DNA from 2 places in the Jatrophihabitans fulvus genome. Region 1 is predicted to be linked to the other one. Evidence: riboswitches for the same ligand, from Rfam matches in the RefSeq annotation. Region 1 holds a riboswitch; the other holds the start of a gene.

Region 1 (9,893 bases):
ACCGCCGCGCCCGGTTGACGCGCTGCGCGCTCTCGACCAGCTGCGGCGCGACGCTGAGCGCCACCACCACGGCGACGCCGAGCTCGTAGAGCGCCCCGGGCAGCACCCGCAGCGCGCGCTTGGGGTTCGCGAGCACGTTGGCCGCGCCGACGCAGCACAGCAGGGTGCCCAGCCGCAGTCCGTCGAACGCCGCCGACATCGTCGCCTCCAGCGACACCGGGCCGCCGATGGTGACGCCCGCGTACCAGTCGGGCGTCGTCAGCCGCGGCAGCGAGAACAGCACGTGGTCGGCCGGGGTGACGCCCGTGGCGAAGACCGACCGGAACACCACCCTGATCGCGATCACCGTCAGCGCCATGAGCAGGTAGAACTTGAACGCCCGGGCCCACGGCGAGTCACCGCGCCGGTTGGCGATGACGAAGCCCAGGACGGCCAGCAACAGCGCGAGCAGCAGCGGGTTGGTCGTGCGGTTCGCCGCGACCGCCAGCCCGATCGCCCAGACCCACCACGCGACGGGGTGCAGCGCGCGCGGGATGCGCCTGCCGCTCGTCGGGATGGTCATGGGTTGGGCTTTCCTACTCGCTGAGCCGGCGACGACGCAGGACGGTGACGCCCGCTCCCGCGCCCAGCGCTGCGACGACGATCAGGACGATGACGAGCGGGAGCGCCGAGTCGGACCCGCCCTGGTCCGCGGCCGCCGGGCTCGGACGCTCGAACGGTACCGCCACCGCGCCGGACGACGAGGCGGTCGGGGCCGGTCCCGACGCGGTGGCCGTCGTGGGCGCCGCCGACCGGGTGGCCGGCGTCGTGGCGGAGCGCCGGGCCGGGGTCGCCGCGCCGGTCGAGGTCGGCTCGGCCGCCGTGGTGGGCCGGCCGGCTGGTGTCGAGCGCGTGACCGGCCGCGACGTCCGGGGCGGCGACGGGCGCGACGACGTCGTGCGGGGCGCCGACGTGCGCCGCGGCGGAGCAGCGACGGGGCACGACCGGCTGCGCCCGGCGCGCGCGTCCGCCGGGCTGAAGCAGGGCTGCCCGGTCGTCCCGCTGACGTTCGTACGGCCGAACACCCAGGCGTCGACGTCGCCCGGCGAGGGCTTGCGCGTTCCGGCGCCCTCGGGGCTGTACGTCCACCGGTTCTGCCCCGCGTGCGCGAACCAGTAGGACCAGTACGCCGACGCGGGCGGGGTGTTGACGCAGTTGTCCGCCGCCGGGCCGGGACGGCCGTTGATGCGGCACACGAAGCCGGGCTGTCGGGTCACGTCGACGGTGGCGAACCCGGCGTGGTTCAGGGCGGCGCGTCCGGTGCTCGGGTCGGCGTCGCAGCCGCTCTGCAGCCCGCCGCCGAACGGCCGGAAGTCGACCGCGACGAGAACGCCGGACGAGCACGCAGGCGCCGCCGTCGCCGGCACGCTCGGGGGAACGACGACTGCGGCGACGGCGAGGGCCGCGGCCACGAGGAACGTGGTCGCGGCCCGGATCGCCGATGAGCTCACCGCTCTCGCGTGGCGGTCCGACGGCGGCCGAGCGCCAGGCATCCGGCGCCGACGAGCAACAGCGCGAGCGCCCAGGCGAGTTGCGCGTCGGACGTGACGCCGGTGTCGGCGACCTCCGTCGCCGCGCCCTTCGCCGGCGCGGCGGAGCCGGACGTCGGCGCACTCGGAGTCGGCGTCGGGGTCGGGGCGGGGTTCGGCGGCTGCACCACGACGGCGTCGCGCGGGACCGCCAGGATCGTCGCGCCGGTGAGCGAGACGAGCGTGCGTTGCGCGGCGGCGAGCACGGCCTGCGTGGTCGACCGGACGTCGGCGTCGGCGCTCCCGCGGCTGACGGCGTAGCCGCTGTTCGGCAGCGCGAAGGTGGCGAGTCCGCGCAACGCCGCCTGCCATCGCGTGATCGGGGCGATCGTCCTCGGGCCCGCCTGGGGCACGGTCGAGGAGTGCAGGGCCGTGACCAGGGACTGCAGCCCGACGGCGGCCAGCGCGGTCGAGTTCGAGTTCTCGCCCGCCGCGCCCGCGAACACGCCGCCTGTCCGCTGCCTCGTCTCGAGGAAGTGCTGCGCCTTGCCCAGGGCCGCGTCGGCGCCCGGCACGGTGCTCAGCGCCTGGATCGCGAAGCCGGTCGCATCGACATCGGACGTGCAGTCGGACGCCTTCGTGGGCAGCTCACTGCTGAAGCCGCCGTCGGCGCACTGCAGCTGACGCAGCCGGACGACGACCGGGCTCGTGAACGCCACGTGGTCGGACGCCCGCGTCGACGCGTTGAGCGCGAGGACACCGAGAGCCTGGGTGATGCCGCTGTAGGCCTGGAAGAAGTCGCCCTTGGCGCTGCACTGCGTCGCGTCTGTCGTCGCTGCCGTGCAGACGTTGTCACGCAGCACCTTGAGCAGATCGACCCCGTTGAAGGCATGCGGGTCGCGGCCCGTCGCCAGCGCGACGAGCGCAAGCTTCGCGAGGCCACCCGAGTACGGGCCGCGGTACTGCTCCTTACCGCCGTTCGGGTCCGCGTAGGCGTCGATCTGTCCCTCGAGCCACGTGACCATCGCCGCAACGGTCTGATCGTGGCCACCGGCCGCGAGCAGCGCGAAGACGCCGTCCGCCGTGAGCCCCTGGTCGTCGTAGACCTGGGTGTCGCCGTTCTCGTCGACGTAGCTGCTGGTCAGGTGATTGGCGTCGACGAGCTGCGACACCACGAAATCGGCGCCAGCTCCCGCGTCGGTCCTGCTGCCGAGGTCGTCGAGCACCGACCCGAACGGGACGCGCGCAACACCGCTGAGCGCCTGCGCCGAGGCGCGGACATCCGAACCGTTGTCGCCCAGCGCCTTGTCGAACCCACCGTCCCCGTTCTGCGCCGCGGCGAGGAACTGCTGACCCGTCGCGATCGCCGACGCGTACCGACGGGCGTCGAGCGACAGCGCTTGGACGGCGAGGGCGGTCGAGTTCACAGACGTGCCGGACGCGCCTGTGAAACCGCCACCGGCACGCTGCCGGTCGGCGATCCAGCGCAGCGCCGAGGTGACCGAGTCCCGGGCCCTCGTGCCGGGCACAAGGGCGAGCGCCATCGCGCCAAGGGCGGTGCTGTCGACGTCGACGACCGAGCCGTCGGTGTTGCTGCCCACGCCGCCTGTGGCGGTCTGCAGCGACTCGAGGAACGCGGCCGGCACGCCGGCGTCGACGCCCGCCCGCTGCAACGCGAGCACGGCCAGCGCCTGTCCGAACGTGGAGGTCACGCCCCGGTAGGCGCCGCGGCCCGCGCAGTCGGACGTGGCGCGGGTGCACTGCAGCGAGCGCACCGCCGCGATCAGGTTGACGCCCCCGAAGGCGCGCGGGTTGCGGCCGGTGACCTCGGCGAGCAGCGCGAGCTTGGCGGCGCGGCCGGCGTCACCGGGCGGGGACTTCACGAACGTGTACGCGTTCACGCGCGTGGCGAGGTAATCGACGATGTCGTCGACGACGGCGTCGTGGCCGCCTGCCGCGGCGAGCGCGAGGGCGGCGTCGACCGTGAGTCCGTAGTCGGGCGTGCCCGGCATGCCCTCGGTGTCGTAATGGGTGCCGCCGACCAGCCGTCCGACGAGGTAGTCGGCCGCGGCGCTCGCGTTCGCGGTGGCCGGAGCCGCGGCCGTCGCGCGGCGCTGCGCCGACCGCATCGCGGACGCGGACGGCAATCCCTTGCGCACCTGCGCGGGCGTGAACACCGGCTTGCCGCCGGCGCCGCTGACGTCCGTCCGGCCGAAGGTCCAGGCCTGGACCGATCCGGCGGTGGCCTTCTGGCCGGCCGCGCTGCTCGCCGCGTACTTCCAGGTCGTGGCGCCCTTGGCGGCGACCCAGTACGACCAGTAGGCGGACGACGAGGGCGTGTTCACGCACTTGTCCGCGGTGGGGTAGCGGGTGCCGCTCTTGAACAGCGGGTGTCCGATGCGGCAGATGAAGGCCGGTTGCCGCTGCACCGGGGTCGTCGTGAATCTGGCCGTCTTCAGCAGGTCGGCGCCGGTGGTGGGGGTGGTGTCGCAGCCGCGGACGACCGCGCCGCCCCAGGCGCCGAAGCTGACCGCGACGAGCGCACCCGTGGTCGTCGTGCACGACCCGGTGCTGCCGACGATCGTCGGTGCCTTCACCGTTATCGCGCGGCGGCCGATCGAGCTGCGGTAGATCTTCGCGCGGCCGGAGTAGGTGGCGGCGACGATGCGCGTGCCGGTGCTCGGGAAGGTCGCCCGGCACGACGCGACACCGGCCGACAGCGGACGGGCCCCGCACCCGGCGAGGGTCCTGCCCGCCACCGAGAACCGCACCACGCCTCCGCCCGGACGGGGGGACACGCGGGCCTGCAACGTCACCGGGCGTCCGGCCACGGGCGCGGCGGCGGCGACGGTCGTCCGCGTCGACTTCAGCGCGGCAGCGCCGGCGGGGGCTGCGGTGACGAGCGCGCCGGAGGCGAGCAGGGCGATGGTGGCCGCAGCCGTGAGGCGGGCGCGCGCTGGGAGCATGTGGGTCCATCCGTGTCGAGCACACGCGGCGAGCGGGCGGGACTCGGCCGACGGACGGACCGGGCACCGCCTCGCGTACCGCGACGAGGCACTGGCCGACCCGATCGGACAGGCATTCCGACTCGCCGGACCCGGTGTCCCGGGAACGGCTCACGGCTGCGGGTCAGTGCCGGTTTCGCACCGGCTTCCCCTGCACGGACCGGGTGAAGCTGCCCGGAGGCCCGGGCGGAGGAACGGTAACACCCGGCGCGGCCCGGGCAACCGGGCGATGACGGCCATGCGGTCGTGGTCGCGGGGCATACTTCGGGACGTGACGCGCGCGGCGACCGATATCGCGGGCCTCGGCGCACAGGTCGACTGGCCGGACGCCGAGGCCGCTGCGAACACGCGCGCTGTCGCCTCCGCCACCGCGGGCCGGACGGCCGAGTTCGCCGAGTGGCTGGCCGGCACACAGGGCGTCCACCCGCCCCGCCCGCCGTCGCGGGTGCGCCTCGCCGCCGTCGGCGGCGTGAGCGAGACCGTCCGCACGCTGGCCGCGTCGCTCGACGTGACCGTCCGCGACCTCGAACCTCCGCACGACGCCGGCGCCGCCTTCGAGGCCGGCGTCGCCGCGGCCGACGACGCGGCCGAGTCGGGGGTCGACCTGCTGCTGGTCACCGCGTCCGCGCCGGACGAGGTCGCGAACGCCGTCGTGGTCAGCCTGCTCTGCGCCGTCGAGCCGACCGCGCTGCTCCCGCGCGGGGGGCGGGCTGTCGACACCGCCGGGTGGATCCGCCGGGCGGGGACGCTGCGCGACGCGCGCCACGCGGCGGCCGACCTGCGCACCGATCCCGACGCCCTGCTGCGTCACCTGCAGGACCCGGGCCTCGCGGGCGTGACCGGGCTGCTGGCCGCTGCCACCGCGCGGCGCACCCCCGTTGTGCTCGACGGCGCGAGCGCCGTCGTCGCGGCCCTGCTGGTCGCGGACGTGGCCAGGCGGGCGACGCGGTGGTGGCTCGTCGCCGACACCGACGACGACCCCGTGCACACGCGCGCGGTCTCCGAACTCGAGCACGAACCGGTGCTGAGGCTCGACCGCCGCGGCGACGGGACCGCCGCAGTGCTGTGCGTGCCGGTGCTGCGGGCGTCCGCCGAGCACGCCGCCGCGGGGACGCCCTCGTGAGCGGACCCGTGCGGCCGCGTCCCGAGACCTCGGACGCCGCCGACGCCGTGACCCCGTCCGTCCGCATCGCCGCGGCCTGGACGTGGCGCCTGCTGGTCATCGGGCTCGGCCTGTACGTGCTGACGCAGATCTTCTTCCGCATCGAGCTCGTCGCGTTCTCGTTCATCATCGCGCTGTTCTTCACCGCCGTGCTGCACCCGCTGGAGCGCTCGCTGCGGCGCCTACCGGGTTCCCGGTCGGTCTCGGCGGCGCTGGCTCTGCTCATCGGCCTGGCGGTGCTCGGCGGCGTCGGTTACTTCGTGGCCTGGCAGATCAGTGCCCACTCGGCGCAGCTGGGCGACCAGATCTCCGAGTTCGTCGACGAGACCCGTGACTGGTTGCAGAACGGCCCGCTGAACCTGAAGTCCAAGGACCTCAACCGCCTCACCGACGAGTTCCAGAAGGCGGTGCAGGAACACCAGGGCGAGTTGATCAGCGGCGCCATCGAGACCGTCCGCACCGTCGTCGAGGTGCTCGGCGCGCTGCTGCTGATCCTGCTCTCGACGTTCTTCCTGCTGCGCGACGGCGAGCAGATCTGGAACTGGGTGCTGCGGCTGTTCCCGCGCGCCTCGCAGTTCCGGCTCGACCGCGCCGGACGGGTCGGCTGGCGGACGTTCGGCGGCTACATGCGCGGCCAGGTGCTGATCGCGCTGTTCCACGGCGTGTCCGTCACGGTGCTGCTGCTGATCCTGCGCGTCCCGCTGGCCGGGGCGCTGGGCGTGCTGATCTTCCTCGGCTCGTTCGTGCCACTGGTCGGCCTCACCGTCACCGGTGCGCTGTGCGTGGCGGTCGCGCTGCTGGAGCACGGATTCGGCGCCGCGCTGGTCGTCGCGATCTCGATCATCGTGCTCGTGCAGGTCGAGGCGCACCTGCTGCAGCCCTACATCATGAGCCGCAGCGTCGAGGTGCACCCGCTCGCAATCGCGTTGGCGGTGCTGACCGGCACCGTGCTCGCCGGCATCGTCGGCGCGCTGCTCGCCGTGCCCCTCGTCGCCTTCCTGAACTCGACCATCCACGCGCTGCGCGACAGTCCCGCGCTGCCGACCGGTGACGGCGGATTCCCCGTGACCGGACGGGCGTCACCCGACGGCGACCCCGTCGACCTCGCCGAGGACCACCCGCGGGACGCCGAGGTGCTCGAGCAACGCCACGACGGCGACAGCGCCTAACGCACGTGCGACGGCACGAACGGCGGGGCCGTCACCTGCACCGCGCTGCGGCGTCCGCGGACGTCCAGCGCCAGCTCGGCACCGTCCTCGACCCCGGCGGACGAGTCGATCAACGCCAGCCCGATGCCCTTGCGCAGCGACGGCGAGAACGTGCCGCTGGTGACCTCGCCGACGGTGGCGCCGTCCGCGTCGAGCACCGGCATGTGCGCGCGCGGGATGCCGCGGTCGAGCGCCACCAGGCCGCGCAGCGTCCGCGCCGCGCCGGCCTCGCGTTCGGCGAGCAGGGCGTCCCGTCCCCAGAACGCGTCCTTCTTCCAGCCCACCGCCCACGTCGAGCGCGCCTGCACCGGCGAGATGTCGAGCGAGAGGTCCTGTCCGTGCAGCGGGTAGCCCATCTCGGTGCGCAGCGTGTCGCGTGCACCGAGGCCGGCGGGTAGCCCGCCGAATTCGCGCACCTGCGCGACAAGTGCGTCCCACAGCTCGGCGGTCACGTCCCAGGCGGGCACCAGCTCGTACCCGTGCTCGCCGGTGTAGCCGGTGCGGCAGATGCGCACCGGACGGCCGTCCCACTCGGCGTCCGCCCACGCCATGTAGTCGAGCTCGGCAGGCAGCCCCAATCGGGCGAGCACCTCGAGCGAGCGGGGCCCCTGCACGGCCAGCACCCCGTAGTCGTGGTGCTGCCCCGTGACGGTGACGCCCTCGGGGGCGGCCGCCTGCAGCCGGCGCACGACCTCGGCGGTGTTCGCGGCGTTCGGGATCAGGAACACGGCGTCGTCCGACACGAGGTACGCGATCAGGTCGTCGACGACACCGCCGGTCCCGTCGCACGCCAGCGTGTACTGCGCCTTGCCCGGCGCGATCCGTCCCAGGTCGTTCGTCAGGCAGGCGTTCACGAACGACGCCGCCCCCGGCCCGGTGACGGACGCCTTGCCCAGGTGCGACACGTCGAACACCCCGACGGAGTCCCGGACCGCCGCGTGCTCCTTGAGGACGCCGCCGCCGGGGTACTCGATCGGCATCTCCCACCCACCGAAGTCGGCGAGCTTCGCGCCGAGGGCGACGTGCCGGTCGTGCACGGGGGAACGGAGCAGGTCGGTCATGCCGGTCAACCTATCGACCTAGAGTGCTTCCCATGCCGACCCAGCTACCCACCGTCTCGATCGCCACCGCCGACAAGGCCGACGCCGTCGTCGTCGGCGTGAGGCGGACGAAGGACGGGCCGGAGCTCGTGCCCGGCGCGCAGGACGTCGACAAGGCCCTCGGCGGACGGCTGCTCGAAGCGCTGAAGACGCTGGGCGCCGGCGGACGTGCGGACGAGATCTCGCGCATCCCCACCCTCGGCCGGGCCGACTTCCCGCTCGTCGTGGCCGCCGGCGTCGGCGACGAGGCGTCGGACGAGGCGCTGCGGCGCGCGGTCGGCGCGGCCCTGCGGGGGCTCGGCGCCCACGCGCGGGTGCACATCGCGATCGATGCCGAGCCCGGCGTGCTCGCGCTCGGCGCCCTGCTCGGCAGCTACGCCTTCACCGACTACAAGTCCCAGCCCGCGACCCGCAGGCTGAAGACGGTCACCGTGGCCGGCGGGTCGTCCGCCCGGGCCGAGGTGAAGCGGGCGACCGCCGTCGCCAAGGCGGTCACCGCCGCCCGCGACCTGGTGAACACCCCGCCGAACGACCTGTATCCGCAGGTGTTCGCCGAGCGCGCCCGCGAGCTGGCGTCCGCGCAGGGACTCGACGTCGAGGTGCTCGACGAGAAGGCGCTGAAGCGGCGCGGGTTCGGCGGCATCCTCGGCGTCGGTCAGGGCAGCGTCCGTCCGCCCCGGCTGGTGCGCATCACCTACCGTCCGGCGCGGGCCAAGCAGCACCTCGCGCTCGTCGGCAAGGGCATCACCTTCGACACCGGTGGCGTGAACCTCAAGACCGCGAACCTCACGTGGATGAAGTCCGACATGGGCGGCGCGGCCGCCGCCGTCGCCGCGATCGCCGCGCTGGCCGAGCTCAAGGTGAAGGTCGACGTCACCGCGACCGTCCCGATGGCCGAGAACATGCCGTCCGGATCGGCGTACCGGCCCTCGGACGTGCTGCACATGTACGGCGGCCGCACCGTCGAGATCGACAACACCGACGCCGAGGGACGGCTGATCCTGGCCGACGCCATCGTCCGCGCGGGCGAGGACGACCCCGACTTCCTGGTCGAGGCGTCGACCCTCACCGGCGCCCAGCTCGTGTCCCTGGGCAGCAAGGTCATCGGCGCCATGGGCGAGCCGGCCTGGCGCGACACCGTCGTCGCCGCCGCCGGGCGCGCGGGCGAGTCGGCGTGGGCGATGCCGCTGCCCGAGGACCTGCGCCCGGGCCTCGACTCCCCCGTCGCCGACCTGGTCAACTCCCCCACCGAGCGCTGGGGCGGGATGCTCGTCGCCGGGCTGTTCCTCAAGGAGTTCGTGCCCGCCGGCCTACCGTGGGTGCACCTCGACATCGCCGGACCGGCCTGGAACCTCGGCGGCCCCCACGGCTACACGCCCAAGGGCGGCACCGGCGCCGCCGTCCGCACCATGATCGCGGTCGGCGAGGAGCTCGCCGGCCGCTGACGTGGCGGGCGGTCAGACGGACGGGCCGCCCGACTTCTGCGCCTTCTGGCGGGCCGTCCACTCGCGCATGCGCCGGGGGTAGCCGACCACGGCGGCGTCGTACAGCGGGATCTTGTGCTTCTTCGCGAACGCGTGGGCGCCGTCCGGCCCGTCGACGCGGCGGCGGGTCCACTCGCCGTCGGCGGCCACGAGCACCACGGTGGTGTCGGTGAGGCTGGTGCGCGGCTCGACGTAGGCCTCGACGCCCGAGCGCGTCTCGAGGAACTCGGCGAGATGGCGCAGGTCGTCCGACGACCCGGTGCGCTGGATGCCCGGACGCCGCTTGCGCGTGAAGAGACCCACGGACGGCATCCTGTCAGCCCAAACCCGGGTGTGCGCAATGAAACGGCCGGGGTGGAAGGATGGGGTGCAGACGCCGGTCCCGTTCCGAAGAGGTGCAACGAAGTGGCTGACAAGCAGGTCGAT
Region 2 (9,893 bases), on a different contig from region 1:
GTCGACGGCGACCGCGAGCAGACCGCCGACGACGAGCACGGCGCCGGCCGCGACGGCCTGCAGCGGCGGTGCCGCCGCACCGCGCACGAGGGCGCCGAACCCGTCCGGACGGGCGGGCGGCGCGGACGTCGCCTGCAGCGCCGCGACCCGTCCGGTGGCGGCCGCGACGGCGAGCGCGGCGCACCCGGTCCAGACCCCGTCGAGCGTCGCGAGGGACGCCACGTCGGCGAGCAGCACGAGCACGAGGGTCACGACGCCGAACGGGCCGATGTCCGACTGCCGCATGATCTCGAGCGCCCGGGCGGCGGGGGCACGGCTGCCGAGCCCGTCCGCGGTGTCGGCGAGGCCGTCGAGGTGCAGGCCGCGGGTGAGCAGGGCGAGCGCGGCGACGGCGAGCACCGCGCCGAGCAGGGTCGCGTGCGGCGTCGCGGCGGCGACGGCGGTGAGCGGCAACCCGGCGACGGCGCCGAGCGCGAGCCCGACGACCGGCAACCACCGCAGCGCGCGCCGCCCGTCGCCGTCCGCCCAGGTGCGGGCCGGCACGGGGACGATCGAGAACATGCCGAGGGCGGTGATCACGCGAGCCGCCGCGCGATGCCGGCGGTGACCAGGTGCACCTCGTCCGCCACGGCCGCGAGCCGCTGGTTCAGCTCGCCGAGCACGTCACGGAACAGCCGTCCGGACGGCGTGGCCGGCACGATCCCGGACCCGACCTCGTCGCTGACCGCGACGACGTCGCGGGCCGCGGCGAAGGCGTCGACGAATGCGCCGACGCGGGCGTCGAGTGCCGTGCGGTCGCCCGACTCCCAGACCCCGGTCTCGTCCATCGCGCGGGCCAGCCAGGTGGTGACGCTGTCGACGAGCGCGAGGCCGGGCTCCGCAAGCACGGCCGCGAGCTCGCCGGTCTCGACGGTCCGCCACGAGTCCGGCCGCCGCTCGCGGTGCTTCGTGACCCGCTGCTGCCACTCGGCGTCGTCCGGACGGTCGGGTGCCGTGGCCACGTAGGTGACCCGGTCGGACGCGGCCGCGAGCGACTCGGCGAAGCGCGACTTGCCCGAGCGGGAACCGCCGAGCACGAGCACCCGCCGGGACGTCGCGGGCCGGTGGGTGGCGTCGACGACGAGCACCGCCGGGTTGCTCAGGCCCGCCCGCGCCACGGCGTCGGCGAACCCGTCGAGCGTCGCGGTGACGTGCCGCTGCGTCGGCAGGCTCGCATCGGCGATGCAGGCGCACGGCGCGTCGCCGGGCACGCCGTCACGCCGCAGCCGTTCGACCATCGCGGTCAGGTGCCGCATGCCCATCAGCACGACGATCGTCGTGCCGGAGCGGGCGAGTGCGGTCCAGTCGAGCCGGTTGGCGGGGTCGTCGGGAGCGAGATGTCCCGACACCACCGAGAAGCCGACCGCGCCGACGGTCGAGGTCAGCGGCACGCCCGCGAGCACGGCCGCGCCCGTGGCGCTGGTGACGCCGGGCACGACCTCGACGGGCACGCCCGCCTCGGTGCACGACGCGACCTCCTGCGCACCGTGCGCGAACACGAACGGGTCGCCGCCCTTGAGGCGGACGACGTGCTTGCCGGCCCGGGCGCGCTCGACCATGAGACCGGCGATCTCGTCGTAGGTGAGCGTGCGGCGGCCGGGCGCGCGGGCGGCGTCGATGCGCTCGACGTCGGGTCCGAGCCGGTCGAGCAGCGAGGTCGGGCCGAGCCGGTCGTAGATGACGACGTCCGCCGCGAGCAGCCGGTCGAGGCCCCGCACGGTGATGAGGTCGTCGGCGCCCGGGCCGCCGCCGACGAGGGTCACGTGCCCGGTCACGACGCGACCTCCCGCAGGGCGGCCGCGAAGGCGTCCGACACCGCGTCGTCGCGGACGGCGACGCGGATCCATTCCGGTCCGAGGCCGGGGAACGTGTCACCGCGGCGGACGGCGAAGCCCCGGTCGAGAAGTCGCCGGCGGGCGTCGGGCCACGGGGTGCGGATCAGCACGAACGAGGCCCGCGCGGGCGTCACCAGGTCGAATTCGCGCAACTGTGCGCAGAACCGCTCGCGCACGCCCGCGAGCGCGGTCGCCCAGGCGGTCGCCTCGGCCACGGCCCGGGCCGACGAGCACGCCTCGGCCGCGACGAGGGCGGGCGTGCTCACCGCCCAGTGCGGCTGGGCGTCGCGCAACCGGTCGACGAGGTCCGGGGTGCCGAGCACGTAGCCGGTGCGCAGGCCGGCCAACCCCCACGTCTTGGTCAGGCTGCGGACGACGACCACGCCGCCGAGGTCGCAGAGGTCGCCGCCGGCCAGCGAGTCGGGCTCGCCGGGCACGCAGTCGGCGAACGCCTCGTCGACGACCAGCAGCCGTCCGGGGCGGACGAGCGCCCGCAGCGTCGCGGCCGGGTGCAGTACCGACGTGGGGTTCGTCGGGTTGCCGATCACGACGAGGTCGGCGGATTCCGGCACGAGCGCGGGCTCGAGTGTGAACGGCGGGGCCAGTACGACCCGGTCGACCTCGTGCCCGGCGGCGCGCAGCGCGAGCTCGGGTTCGGTGAACTGCGGGTGCACCACCACCGCGTGCCGCGGCCGCAGCGCCCGGGCGAGCAGCACGAAGGCCTCGGCCGCGCCGGCCGTGAGCAGCACCTCGTCGACACGACGGCCGTGCCGGGCCGCGACCGCCGCGGTGGCGGCCGTCGCGTCGGGGTAGGCCGCGAGGTCGACGTCGCGCAGGAGGTCGGCCAGCCACGCCGGCGGCCCGCCGTGCCGCACATTGACGGCGAGGTCGACGAGCCCGGGCACGACGTCCCGGTCGCCGTGGTGCCGCAGGTCGAGGTCCTGCACGAGACTCACGCCGTCACCCGCACCCGGTGGCGGCACGCGGCGAGGAACCGGTCGGCGATCTCGGGCCGCCCGGCCCAGTTCAGGTGCAGGTACGAGGCGTGCACGTTGCGGCGCGCGACGCCCTCGGTGACGTCGGCGGTGCGGGTGGTCCAGGTCCAGGCGGCGTCGGTCTCGCCACTGCGGACGACCGCGGTGCGGTGGAACTCGTGCCCGCGCACCGGCGTGCCCGCGTCGGCGAGCACCGAACCGGACGCCGCCACCGCCTCGCGGTAGCCGAGGGTGAGCCGTCCGGTCATGGCGGTGTCGACGTCGAGCACGCCGCACATCTCGTGGTCGTCCAGCGTGCGTCCGAGATAGAGCAGTCCTGCGCATTCGGCGGCGACCGGCACGCCAGCACGGGCCATCGAGGCGATACGGGCGCGCAGCGGCGCGTTGGCGGCGAGATCGGCCGCGTGCTCCTCGGGGAAGCCGCCGCCGATGACGATGCCCGCGACGTCGGACGGGAGGTCCTCGTCGGTCAGCGGGTCGAAGGGGACGACCTCGGCGCCGCGGGCGCGCAGCAACTCGGGCTGCTCGGCGTAGCCGAACGTGAACGCGGCGCCCGAGGCGACCGCGACCCGCACGTCGGGGCGGGGGAGTTCGACCGGGGCGGCGTCGATGTCCAGGGGCGGCGCCGTGCGGGCGATGCGCACGACGGCTTCCAGGTCGACGTGCCCGCGGACGGTCTCGGCCAGCTCGGCCACCACGTCGAGCGCGGCGGCGCTGCGCTCGGCCGCGGGCACCAGTCCGAGGTGGCGCGACGGCACCGACAGCGAGGGTCGCCGCGGCACGCAGCCGAGCACCGGGATGCCGAGCGGCACCATCGCGTCGCGCAGCAGCGCCTCGTGGGCGGGGGAGCCCACGCGATTGCAGATCACTCCGCCGAGCCGCAGCGCGGGATCGAAGGTGGTGAAGCCGTGCACGACCGCGGCCGCCGAGCGGGCCATGCCGGACGCGTCGACGACGAGCACGACCGGCGCCTCGAGCAGGCGCGCGACGTGCGCGGTCGACGCGAAGTCGCGCACCCCCTCGAGCGGCGTCGACGCCCCGTCGAACAGCCCCATGACCCCTTCGACGACGGCGACATCGGCCGTCCGGGGGGTCGTCGCGCCGTGCACGAACAGCTCCCGGATCCGTCCGGTGCCGACCAGGAACGGGTCGAGGTTGCGGCCGGGACGCCCGGCGGCGAGCCCGTGGTAGCCGGGGTCGATGTAGTCGGGACCCACCTTGTGCGGCGACACCTCGAGCCCGGCGCCGCGCAGCGCGCCCAGCAGGCCGGTGGCGACCGAGGTCTTGCCCTGGCCGCTGCCCGGGGCGGCCACGACGACGCGGGGGAGGGTCACCATTCGATGCCCCGCTGGCCCTTCTGTCCCGCGTCCATCGGGTGCTTGATCTTGGTCATCTCGACGACCAGGTCGGCGGCCTCGATCAGGTCCGGGTGGGCGTCGCGTCCGGTGATGACGACGTGCTGCCGCCCGGGACGCTCGCGCAGCGCCGACACCACGTCGGCGACGTCGATCCAGCCCCACTTCATCGGGTAGGTGAACTCGTCGAGCACGTAGCAGCCGAACCGTTCGTCGGCGAGGTCGCGCTTGATCTGCTCCCACCCGTCGCGCGCGTTCGCGGCGTGGTCCTCGGACGGTCCGCGCTGGATCCACGACCAGCCCTCGCCCATCTTGTGCCACGCGACCGCGCCGCCCTCGCCGGTCTCGTCGTGCAGCCGGCCGAGCGCGCGGAACGCGGCCTCCTCGCCGACGCGCCACTTCGCGCTCTTGACGAACTGGTAGACGCCGATGTCCCAGCCCTGGTTCCAGGCGCGCAGCGCGAGCCCGAACGCGGCGGTCGACTTCCCCTTCATGGGGCCGGTGTGCACGATCAGCAGCGGACGGTTGCGCCGCTGCCGTGTCGTGAGCCCGTCGTCCGGGACGCTCTCGGGAACCCCCTGTGGCATCAGGCGGCCCGCGCTTCCCGGACGGCGGCGGCGAGCCGATCCGCGGCCAGTTCGCCCAGCGGCAGCAGCGTCGCCTGCAGGGCGGTCGCGAGCGCACCGGCGAGGCCGAGCCGCACCGGACCCGACTCGCAGTCGACCACGATCGAGGTCACGCCCTCGCGTTGCAGCAGCGCCGCCGCGCGGGCGGGGTCGCCGCCGGACGTGTGCCGCCCGTCGGTCACGACCACGAGCAGCGCGCGCCGTTCGGGGTCGCGCAGCCGCTCGCGCCGCAGCACGGCCAGCGACTCGAGCAGGCCCGCTTCGAGCGGCGTCCGTCCGCCCGTCGCCATGGACGTCAGCCGGGCGGCGCCGGCCTCGACGGACGAGGTCGGCGGCAGCAGCGTCTCGGCGCCCGCGCCGCGGAACGCGACCATGCCCACCTTGTCGCGGCGCTGGTAGGCGTCGAGCAACAGCGAGAGCACCGCTCCCTTGACCGCGGTCATGCGCCGACGTGCCGCCATCGACCCGCTGGCGTCGACCGCGAACAGCACCAGGTTCGACTCGCGTCCCTCGGTGCGGCTGTCACGCAGGTCGGTGCGCTGCAGCACGAGCCCCGCACCGGTGCGCCCTCGGGCGAGCTGGTGCGGTGCGGCGGCGGCGAGCGTCGCGGGCAGGTGCACGCGGCGCACGTCGGCGCCGGCGGGGCGGGCGCCCAGCACCCGTCCGGTGTCGGTCTCGGCCCGCGAGCGGCGGCCCGCCGCGCCGCGTCCGACGCCGGGCGCCTCGAGCCGGCGCACCCGGAAGGCCTCGCCGACGGGCGCCTTCTGCTCGCTGCCGCCGCCGTTGCCGGAGGCGGCAGGTGCGGACGGTTCGGCACCGTCGCCGGGTGCGGCCGGCTCGTCGGACGGGGTCTCGGGCGCCCCGCCCGGCCCGTCGGGCGGTGGCTCGTCGTCGTCCGGTCCGCTCAGCGCGTCGTCGAGCTGGTCCTCGTCCAGACCCGGTGCGTCGAAGGGGTTGCGCCGGCGCCGGTGCGGCAGCGCGAGCCGCGCCGCGACCCGGATGTCGTCCACGGTGACGGCCGTGCGCCCGCTCCACGCGGCGTGCGCGACGGCGGTGCGGGCGATGACGATGTCGGCGCGCAGGCCGTCGACGTCGAAGGCCGCGCACACGTCGGCGATACGGGTCAGCGCCTCGTCGTCGAGCACGATGCGGGCCAGCGCCTCGCGCGCGTCGGTGATGCGCTGCGCCAGCGCGCGCTCGTCGTCGGCGAACCGGGCCGCGAACGTCTCGGGGTCGTCGTCGAACGCGAGCCGGCGGCGCACCACCTCGGCGCGCTCGGCCGACTCGCGCGGTGCGGCCACCTCGACGGTGAGCCCGAAGCGGTCGAGCAGCTGCGGGCGCAGCTCGCCCTCCTCGGGGTTCATGGTGCCGACGAGCAGGAACCGGGCCGCGTGCCGCACCGACACCCCGTCGCGCTCGACGTAGTTGGTGCCGAGCGCGGCGGCGTCGAGCAGCAGGTCGACGAGATGGTCGTGCAGCAGGTTGACCTCGTCGACGTACAGCACGCCCCGGTGCGCGGCGGCGAGCAACCCGGGACGGAAGTCGGTGACACCGCGGGTCAGCGCCGACTCGATGTCGAGCGAGCCGGTGAGCCGGTCCTCGGTCGACCCGACGGGCAGTTCGACGAGACGGGTCGGACGCGTCTCGGACCCGCCCTCGTGCGGACCGTCCGGGCACGTCGGGTCGGGGGCGGACGGGTCGCACCCGAACCGGCACCCGGCGACGACCTCGACGGGCGGCAGCACCGAGGTGAGCGCGCGCACCGCCGTCGACTTCGCGGTGCCCTTCTCGCCGCGCACGAGCACTCCGCCGATGGCGGGGGAGACGGCGTTGAGCAGCAGCGCGAGCCGCATGTCGTCCATCGCCACCACGGCGCTGAAGGGGAACTGCGTCACGACCCTGTCTCCACTACTGGCACCCTGTGCCCATGCTCCCGGCCGATCGCGCAACCACGCGTGCGGCGCTCGACGCGGCCTCGGCCGCCGGTGGCTACTTCGCCGTCGCGTCTTCGGACGCCGACTGGCGCCCGCTGCACGAGCTGATCACGGACGCCGGCGTGCTGCTCGAGCGGGTCGGCGTGGCCCGCGACTTCCTCGTCGCGCGCACGGGCGGCGACGTCGAGCTGCGTGCCTGCGCGTCGATCAACGCACTGGGGTTCACGAGCCGGCTCGTCTCGCCGGCGCTGGCGACCGCCACGCTCGGCGGCGTCGTGCCGCGCCTGACCGTCGACGCGATCGGCTGGCAGGCCGTGCCGGGCGGACCCGTGCCGCTCGCGATCGCCGACGTCACCGGGGTGCGGGTCGCGACGGCCGACGAGGCCGCGGACGCGATCGCCGGGCTCGTGCTCGAACCCGTCGTCCGTCCGGTCGTCTCGGCCTACCGCGACCGGTTCCGGCTCTCGCCGCGGACGCTGTGGGGCAACGTCTCGTCCGCCCTGAACGGTGCGGCCGGCATGCTCTCCGGCGCCCGGACCGTGCTCGACCCGGTCGACGTCGTGGCCGCGCTGCTGGACCGTGCGCCGCTGGCCCGCACCGGACGGTACGAGCCGTTCGACGGACGGCGTCACTTCGTGCGCCACAACTGCTGCCTGTTCTACCGCGTGCCCGCGGCCGGTCGGTGTGGCGACTGCGTGCTGGTGCCGGAGGTGGCGCGCCACGACCTCTGGCGCGCCACCGGCTGACGACAGCGTCACGAGAGGACGGGATCGGCCTGTCGCTCGACGACCCGGCCCGGGGCGCGGCCCAGCAGGCGCTCGGCCAGCGGCGCGAAGACCAGGCCGATCGCGGTCCACAGCACGAGCTGCGCACCCACCGAGTAGAGCCGGAACGAGAAGAGCAGGTCGGCGTCGAACCCGGGGAACGCGATCGTGCCGTCGGGCGCACGCAGCGGCAGGGGCGTCTCGCTGCCCACGTCGCCGTACCCGGCCGCACGATTGGCGGCCAGCTCGCCGGTCGAGGGCAGCAGCATCATCACGACGCCGATGGCGACGACGAACGCGGCGCCGGCGAGCAGCGCCGACGTCCAGCCGCTGTAGCGGCGGTGCAGACGGCGTCCGAGCACGACGGCCCCGACGAGGAAAACCACCGAGCACGCCGTCATCACCAGGAAGAGCGCCCCGCGCTGCTGCACGGTCTCCTCGTGCCCGACGGCCGGCGGGTTCGCCGGGTACTTGAGGAACGGGACGAGGAAGAAGCCGAGGAAGCCGCCGGCGGCGACGAGCAGCGCGAGCGGGCGCGGCTGCAGCCGGCCGACCCGGCCGAGGCAGATCGAGTACACGACGGCGAAGAACGCGCCCATCGCGAACCCGAAGGCGACGATGCCGACGCCGAGGCCGAGGTTGCCCTGGACGGCGCGGCTGAACAGCTCGTGCTCGTGCTCGTGACCGCCGGCCAGGCCGGCGGCGGCGTCGAGCCGCTCCTGAGCCTCGTGGCGGCCCGACTCGTAGTCGATGGCCGACTGGATCTTGGGTTCGGCGAAGATGCGCGCGAAGACGAAGGCGAGAACGCCGCCGACCAGGCCGGCGATCATGCCCCGCGCGACGATGCGGGATTCCATGTGCTGTCCGCTGCTGGTCAGTGGCAGGGGAAGCCGAGGAAGTGCCGCGCGTCGTGCACGAACTCGTGCACCGCGGTGTTGTTGCCGAAGACCGAGGTCATGCTCTGGTCGAGGCCGACGAAGTAGTAGACGACCAGGCCGAACAGCGCGACGGCGGCGAGCTGCAGGATCGCGCGCGGCAGCGAGACGACGACGGGGGTCGCGGGCGCGGACGGGGTCACGGTGCTCATGAGGAGCCTCCTCAGGGGATCTTGCGTCCCCAATCGACGGGCAGCGGCTGCAGCGCCTGACCTGACTCACCCGGTGACCCGGGCTCACAGTGGCGCGACCGTTCCGGACTCTCACCGGATTCCAGCGCTGCAGTGCGTCGCTCACCCTAGGGGCACCCACGTCGGGTGGGCAATGAGGGGTCGCGATGCGGTGCGGCACACTCGTGCGGTGCCGCCCACCGCCACCGACGTCGTGACCGTGGTCGGGGTGGGCGCGTCCGGCGCGGACGAACTCGGGGCGTCGGCGCGTGAGGCGTTGACCTCGGCCGACGTGGTCGTCGGCAGCGAGCGCCAGGTCGCGCTCGTTCGCGACCTCGTCGCCGGCGAGGCCGAGATGTTGCCGTCGCCGCTGCACCCCGGGCTGGACGACCTGCTCGCGCGGCACGCCGGACGCCGCGTGGTCGTGCTCGCCAGTGGCGACCCGATGTTCTTCGGCATCGGCGCGACCCTCGTGCGGCTGCTGGGTGCGCAGCGCGTGCACGTGCTGCCGGTGCCGTCGTCGGTGTCGCTCGCCGCGGCCCGCCTCGGCTGGTCGCTGCCCGACGTCGCCGTCGTGAGCGCGGTCGGACGCCCGCTCGCCACCCTGCGTGCGGAACTCGCACCCGGACGTCGCGTGCTGGTGCTGACCCCCGACGCCCACGGCGGACGCGACGTGCGGGCCCTGCTCGACGACGCCGGGTACGGCGCCAGCGAGGTCACCGTCCTCACTCGACTCGGTGGTCCGGACGAGACGGTCGGGCCGGTGACCGATGCGCACGACCCACTCGCGGTCGTCGCGGTCGAGTGCCGTCCCGACGCCGGACGGGAGGCGTGGTCGCGCACGGCCGTGCTGCCCGACGAGGCGTTCGAGCACGACGGGCAGCTGACCAAGCAGGAGGTGCGCGCGGTGACTCTCGCGGCGCTGCGCCCGCTGCCCGGCGCCTACCTCTGGGACGTCGGCGCGGGCTCCGGCAGCGTCGGCATCGAGTGGCTGCGCAGCCACCCGTCCTGCCGTGCGAGCGGCGTCGAGCCGCGAGCCGAGCGGCGCGAGCGCATCGTCCGCAACGCCGAGCGGCTCGGCGTCCCCGCGCTCGACGTCGTCGCGGGCAAGGCTCCCGACGCGCTCGCAGCGCTCGCCACCCCGGACGCGGTCTTCGTCGGCGGTGGGGTCAGTGCACCCGACGTGCTCGCGACCTGCATCGCCCGGTTGCGCCCCGGTGGCCGGCTCGTCGCCAACGGG

What was found. Region 1 has a riboswitch for cobalamin ahead of ACYVP9_RS03730 (Ig-like domain repeat protein). Riboswitches for the same ligand answer to the same signal wherever they lie in the genome.
Region 2: linked by a shared signal. The riboswitch ahead of ACYVP9_RS12070 (CbtB domain-containing protein) and the one ahead of ACYVP9_RS03730 (Ig-like domain repeat protein) in region 1 are both predicted to bind cobalamin.

What each region holds. Positions count from the first base shown of each region.
Region 1 is NZ_BAAGUN010000001.1:762,048-771,940, reverse strand. It holds gene ACYVP9_RS03740 (energy-coupling factor transporter transmembrane component T family protein) at 1-562, opposite strand, end outside; gene ACYVP9_RS03735 (hypothetical protein) at 576-1,490, opposite strand; gene ACYVP9_RS03730 (Ig-like domain repeat protein) at 1,487-4,474, opposite strand; cobalamin riboswitch at 4,565-4,714, opposite strand; gene ACYVP9_RS03725 (nicotinate-nucleotide--dimethylbenzimidazole phosphoribosyltransferase) at 4,785-5,636, shown strand; gene ACYVP9_RS03720 (AI-2E family transporter) at 5,633-6,844, shown strand; gene gcvT (glycine cleavage system aminomethyltransferase GcvT) at 6,841-7,944, opposite strand; gene ACYVP9_RS03710 (leucyl aminopeptidase family protein) at 7,977-9,428, shown strand; gene ACYVP9_RS03705 (oxidoreductase) at 9,441-9,770, opposite strand; gene lpdA (dihydrolipoyl dehydrogenase) at 9,873-9,893, shown strand, end outside.
Region 2 is NZ_BAAGUN010000003.1:29,399-39,291, forward strand. It holds gene cobS (adenosylcobinamide-GDP ribazoletransferase) at 1-579, opposite strand, end outside; gene cobA (uroporphyrinogen-III C-methyltransferase) at 576-1,814, opposite strand; gene cobC (Rv2231c family pyridoxal phosphate-dependent protein CobC) at 1,811-2,830, opposite strand; gene ACYVP9_RS12045 (cobyrinate/hydrogenobyrinate a,c-diamide synthase) at 2,827-4,206, opposite strand; gene cobO (cob(I)yrinic acid a,c-diamide adenosyltransferase) at 4,200-4,811, opposite strand; gene ACYVP9_RS12055 (VWA domain-containing protein) at 4,811-6,712, opposite strand; gene ACYVP9_RS12060 ((2Fe-2S)-binding protein) at 6,778-7,530, shown strand; gene ACYVP9_RS12065 (CbtA family protein) at 7,539-8,405, opposite strand; gene ACYVP9_RS12070 (CbtB domain-containing protein) at 8,423-8,635, opposite strand; adenosylcobalamin (AdoCbl) riboswitch at 8,683-8,768, opposite strand; gene cbiE (precorrin-6y C5,15-methyltransferase (decarboxylating) subunit CbiE) at 8,844-9,893, shown strand, end outside.